2 regions of the Clostridium fungisolvens genome follow, and region 2 is predicted to be linked to the other one. Evidence: a T-box and tRNA genes for the amino acid it is inferred to sense, from the RefSeq annotation. Region 2 holds a T-box; the other holds one or more tRNA genes.
What was found. The T-box of region 2 lies ahead of bsdtw1_RS20050 (glycine--tRNA ligase). A T-box ahead of a tRNA ligase gene usually reads a tRNA of that ligase, here a tRNA-Gly.

Region 1 (3,208 bases), 240 kb from region 2:
TAACTTATAACTCTATAGATTATTGGGATAAACTAGTAAGAAATAATAAAACTTTAAAATCTAGAATATTCGAAAATGAACCTATAACAGAAAAAACAGTATATATGCATTACGTAATTTTTACAAGAAAGTCTGGAATACAAAGTGTTTGGACACCAATACCTAAGGCTAAAATGTTATTAGGATATATACAATATTGCTTACTTCCAGAAGCATTTTATAAATGGATAGAAGGAAAATATAAAAATATAGCAGAATTCTCTCAATTGAATGCTGAAAAGATTATATCAGAGGGATTGAAGGACGGAAAGTTAAGTCAATCAGAGGCGGCTGTAATGAAAAAACAAATAGCGTTTATAAAATCATTGTGGGATGTTCCAAGCGATAAAGTTATGAAAGAGTTAAAAAAGTTTTCTAGAGAGTTCAATATGAGTTGGTTAGGAGACATAGATACATTCTTATATATGAAGGTATTTTCATCTGCATCTGAGTTAGGTCAATTTATTATAAATACTAACCTACAAACTGATAGTGAAGATGCCTTTGAGAAGAAGATAGGAATGAGTGAAGAGAAGTGGATAGAACTATGTAAGCAGGTTCATAAAAATCCAGTTAGTGGAGAAAAACTAAAGTTAACTTTAACAAGGGATTTGACAGAGATAGTCTAAAATATAACTATTGACATATTATAAAAGATATATTAAAATATATTTTGTTTGAAATGCGTCTTTAGCTCAGCTGGATAGAGCAACGCCCTTCTAAGGCGTGGGCCAGGGGTTCGAATCCCTTAAGACGCACCATATTTTGGGATGTCGCCAAGCGGTAAGGCAATGGACTTTGACTCCATTATCCGTAGGTTCGAATCCTGCCATCCCAGCCAAAGCACGTTATACGTGCTGTTTTTTTTATTCTTTAGATATTTATGCATCAAATATATCTGTGGATAATTATGAGAACATACTTATGATATAGTATAAGTTAAAGAATAAAAAAAGAAAAATATGTCGCCTGTAAGATTCTTCACATACGCTTAAGAAAAGGCAGACGCACAAAAAAATTTACTAAAGAAAATCACTTTAGCGAATTTTTTATTCTCTAAGATATAAAGATTTAAGATAATTTTTATATATGTATATATTTACAAATAATCGATCTAGTGATAAAATTAAAATGTTGACATTGGGGTGTCGCCAAGCGGTAAGGTAGCGGACTCTGACTCCGCCAGTCGTAGGTTCGAATCCTACCACCCCAGCCAAGTTATTAAAAAAAATGTTGACAAGTAGTTTGGAATTGATTTATAATATTTATAGAATTTAATGTGCGGGTATCGTATATCGGTAATACTCCAGCCTTCCAAGCTGAAAAGGTGGGTTCGACTCCCACTACCCGCTCCAAATAAGCACCATTAGCTCAGTTGGTAGAGCACCTGACTCTTAATCAGGGTGCCCCGGGTTCGAGTCCCTGATGGTGCACCAAAAATCATAATCATTCGATTATGATTTTTTTTGTTTTAAAAAATATTTAAAACAAATTTAAATAAAAAAATGTTTAAGAAACCTTCTCCAGTGAGCTTTTTTGCACATCTGCCTTTACGAAAATGGTAGATGTTTTTTGTTTTATAGCTTCGCTAATTTTAAGTTTCATTAAAGGTTTAATTATATGATTAATTAAAACAAATAATGGTTAGCCATTCTTAAGAAGGTTAAAATAAATAAACTATGAATTTATTTATAAGTATTATTAGACTACTTAGGTGCAAAATATAATTGAACCATTTCAATTGAACAGATAAAGTACTTCAAACCTTAGAGTCAAAATAAATATTTCGATGTTTCTACGAATCTTTATTTTGATAAGTTTCAATAGGAAGTAGTTTATCTATAATTTGGTGATTTAATAAGCTTACGAAAAATCACTTAATTTTAGAAATATTTCAAAACATATCATTAAATTATTAGTACTATAAGCTTTACCACGTTTAGGTCAAAAAGTTTTTAAGGAGGTAATAATTATGAATGATGGAAGAAAACAAGAAGTAGAAAATAGAATAAATCAGATAGTAGATACTGTTGAAAAGTATACAAGAACAGAAAGACATATAGAGCAAAATCAAGATATAATATCCTCTGAGCAAATGAAACATGCTGAAGAGATACAAGATGCGAGAAAAAGAGAAATAGACACCCTAAAGGACAAAATTGTATATGGAGACAATTATAAAGAAGATGAGCAGCAAAATATAATCGATAACATGATAAATGCTGCAGGATACATAAAGAATAATGGAGAAAATATGTCAACAAAAGACCTCAACAATATTAAGGATAAGCAAGCTAATAGAAAAGATCAACTAGAAACCTTCTAATTTTAGTCAAATTTAAATATGGACCACTTTGTAGTCAAGTTAATCCGTGATGGTTTTAACTATTTAACTACAAAGTGGTATTTTTATGTAAAGAGAAAGCTATAATTACATAATATGGAATTTCATATAAAAAGTATTTAAATAATTCATATGAATTCACAAATGAAATATTATTATGAACATGTATAATATAATTACAGTGCAAACGGTTTCGCATTGACATGCAATCGATTGCATGAAAGTATAAGGGGGATGAATATGAGAAAAAAGTATTACAAAGCTCTGAGTTTATTCGCTTGCCTAACATTATTTATTACTTTGTTTAGTAATATTTATGTGAAGCCTGTTATGGCAGAAGATGAAGTTGTTTTACAAGCTGATGCCATGGCAACCATTGTGGGAGATTTTTTTGCTGAGAAATCAGATCAGTGGAATCCATCTAATTTGAAAGGTCTTATGAAAGAATATAAAAATGGTATATATGAAACTTCATTAGACCTAAAAGCAGGAAGTTATGAATATAAAGTTGCCATGAATAAATCTTTTGATGAGAATTATGGCAAAGACGGAATTAAGAGTGGTGACAATATAAAATTAAACTTAGACATTGATACAAAGGTATATTTTAGATTAGATTATAAACAGAAGAAATTATATGATTCTATAAATAATGCAGATCAGTTTAAAACAAAAGCTATACTAACAGGTAACATAGACAATCTATTAGATGGTGGTAAGTCTTGGAACCCTGCAGATGATAATTTTAAGCTTGATTATATTGGTGGTGGAATCTATAGTAAAACTTTTCAAATAAAAGATTCTGCTAAAGCAAATGATTACGAG
Region 2 (3,208 bases):
CTTAAGCTCACTCTCATTCCAAATGTAGGGCACCTTAAGATACACATAACACATCCATTGCCATACTTATTGCAGTTTTCCATAGATCCTGTAGATCCGGTAGCTTCTACAAACGCATCAGCTTCTGCAATTGTCTTATCAAAAAACTTTATTGCTTTTATTTCATTATTTTCTTTAACTACATTTATAGCTCTAGACTTAAAATTAACCTTTATCCCTAGATCAAGAATATATTTTCTAACTTCTGGTTCAACCTTACTTACATCACAGAGCCATGCATGCTTATGTTGTGGAAAATCTACATTTTTATGAATTGCATTTCTATCCATGATGTCTATAAGTTCTCCTGCTCCAAGAGCTATTAACTCTTCTGCCGCAGTATATCTGCCATTATTCCTCATTATACCACCAACATTGCCTACACCAAGAAGCAGGTCTGTTCTTTCAAAGATTTCTACCTCAGCTCCAGCTTTCTTTGCTGCGATAGCTGCTGCACATCCAGCCCATCCACCACCTATTATAACTAGCTTCATATTCTACCTCTTTTAAATTAGTATAATATTAGAATATTTATCTGTTATTGATATTGTTACAACATGGAGCCATATTTTAAAACTTATATAATCTTAAATAATAAAAGACTGAACAGATTATAAAACTGTTCAGCCTTTTATCGCTATAATTAAAATTCTAATTTTGCTGCTATATAATTATCTAGTTCTTCTATCTTAATTCTTACTTGTTCCATAGTATCTCTATCTCTTACTGTTACTGCATTATCTTCTAATGTATCAAAGTCTACAGTTATACAGAAAGGAGTTCCTATTTCATCTTGTCTTCTATATCTCTTACCTATGCTTCCAGCTTCATCATATTCAACATTAAACTTCTTTCTTAATTCTGAGTATACTTCATCAGCTTTTTCTGAAAGCTTCTTAGATAATGGTAATATTGCTGCTTTGTATGGAGCTAATGCTGGGTGTAGGTGCAATACATTTCTAACGTCTCCATCTTCTAGTTCTTGTTCTTCGTATGCATCTGCTAAAAATGCAAGTGCAACTCTATCTGCTCCTAGTGATGGTTCAATACAGTATGGAACATATTTTTCATTAGTAGTAGGATCTAAGTAACTCATATCCTGTCCTGAATGTTCCTGATGTTTTGTTAAGTCATAGTCAGTTCTATCTGCTATTCCCCAAAGTTCTCCCCAGCCAAATGGGAATAAATATTCTATATCTGATGTTGCATTTGAATAGAATGATAATTCTTCTTGTTCATGATCTCTCATTCTTATATTTTCTTTAGTCATGCCTAGGTTTAATAAGAAATTCCAGCAGTAATCTCTCCAGAAATTAAACCATTCCATATCAGTTCCTGGTTTACAGAAGAACTCAAGCTCCATTTGTTCAAATTCTCTTGTTCTGAAAGTAAAGTTACCTGGTGTTATTTCATTTCTAAAAGATTTCCCTATTTGTGCAATTCCAAATGGAACCTTTTTTCTTGAACTTCTTTGAACTGCTTTAAAGTTTACGAATATACCTTGAGCAGTCTCTGGTCTAAGGTATATCTCAGCCTTTGCATCTTCAGTTACACCTTGGAATGTTTTAAACATTAAATTAAACTTTCTTATATCAGTGAAGTTTTTCTTTCCACACTTAGGGCATTCTATTTGATGTTGTTCTATATAATCTTTTAATTGTTCGTTAGACCATCCATCAGCTGAAGCAACCTCAGCTCCTTGTGCTGTCATATGATCTTCTATTAATTTATCAGCTCTAAATCTTGTCTTACATTCTTTACAGTCCATAAGCGGGTCTGAAAATCCACCTACGTGTCCTGATGCAACCCATACCTCTCTATTCATAAGTATAGCGCAATCAACTCCAACGTTATAAGGGCTTTCTTGTACGAATTTTTTCCACCAAGCTTTTTTTACGTTATTTTTAAATTCTACTCCTAGAGGACCGTAATCCCATGAGTTTGCTAATCCACCATAAATATCTGACCCCGGGAATATGAAACCTCTATTTTTACATAAAGCCACTAGTTTATCCATAGTTTTTTCAACTGCCATTTTAATACCTCCATTTATAATTAAGTTTTAACTTATTGTTCATTTAATCTATCTCTAAATTCCATAAGTTTACATATTAATAGCATTGCTTAATATTTCATAATTTAATATGCATTTTTATTATATTTACACTATTGTCATATAATAAAATTAATTTAGACAAATAAAAAAAGCCCTTACCATAAAGGGACGAAAATTTCCGCGGTTCCACCCTTCTTGGCAAATGCCCTGCTTTAATATCTAAGCATTCAAAAGCGCCCTTCATCAGTATAACTTAACGGTTCACACCAAACACCGTCTCTCTAAAAAGTTATAAAAATTACTCCTCTTTATCATTATGCTATATTCATTTATAATTAGTATTTTATCAAAGAATTCCTTATTGTCAAGAAAAATATAAAATTCTCTTAAAACCCATGTTAAAATAGTGCTTTTATATAGAATTCCTAATCTAACTATTAATTTGAACTTTAATATGTAACTTTCATGAATATTAATTATCAGTTCAATATATAACCGTTTTAACATTTGTCTTCAATAACCATGTTATAATTTCAAGTTCAATACTTATACTAAAATGTAATAAAATAATAAAACCTCATGCATAGCATGAGGTTATTGTACAAAATAAAAATGGCTCCGCGAAGAGGGCTCGAACCTCCAACCTATCGGTTAACAGCCGAGTGCTCCACCATTGAGCTATCGCGGAACGTCATTACAAATAATATTATAACACCTTATAAAAACTTTGCAAGTACTTTTTTAAACTTTTTTCACTTTTTATAATTATATTTTATTAATTCAAGTTTTATCAAAAGCTATATTTTAGATAAAACTTGACCATAGTAATAAGCATAATGGCAAGTGAAATATATAAACAAAACCTTGCCCAAATAAAATTTAAGCAAGGTTATTTTTATTCTTATAGTGGTTTCATTGTTGGGAATAAAAGTACATCTCTTATAGACGCAGAATCTGTTAAGAACATTATTATTCTATCGATTCCTATTCCTAATCCACCTGTTGGTGGCATGCCAGTCTCAAGAGCACTCATAAATTCTTCATCAATTACATATGCTTCGTCATCTCCAAGCTCTCTTTCCTTAGCTTGTTGTTCAAATCTTTGTCTTTGAA

Region 1: it encodes a tRNA-Gly, which carries the amino acid that the T-box ahead of bsdtw1_RS20050 (glycine--tRNA ligase) is inferred to sense. The anticodon was not compared.

Annotation. Positions count from the first base shown of each region.
Region 1 covers NZ_BLZR01000001.1:4,280,667-4,283,874, reverse strand. The annotation lists gene bsdtw1_RS18890 (hypothetical protein) at 1-668, shown strand, start outside; tRNA gene bsdtw1_RS18885 (tRNA-Arg) at 724-800, shown strand; tRNA gene bsdtw1_RS18880 (tRNA-Gln) at 806-880, shown strand; tRNA gene bsdtw1_RS18875 (tRNA-Gln) at 1,181-1,255, shown strand; tRNA gene bsdtw1_RS18870 (tRNA-Gly) at 1,321-1,394, shown strand; tRNA gene bsdtw1_RS18865 (tRNA-Lys) at 1,400-1,475, shown strand; gene bsdtw1_RS18860 (hypothetical protein) at 2,012-2,365, shown strand; gene bsdtw1_RS18855 (alpha-amylase family glycosyl hydrolase) at 2,624-3,208, shown strand, end outside.
Region 2 covers NZ_BLZR01000001.1:4,516,701-4,519,908, forward strand. The annotation lists gene bsdtw1_RS20045 (FAD-dependent oxidoreductase) at 1-533, opposite strand, end outside; gene bsdtw1_RS20050 (glycine--tRNA ligase) at 683-2,074, opposite strand; T-box leader at 2,257-2,419, opposite strand; tRNA gene bsdtw1_RS20055 (tRNA-Asn) at 2,709-2,783, opposite strand; gene lysS (lysine--tRNA ligase) at 2,997-3,208, opposite strand, start outside.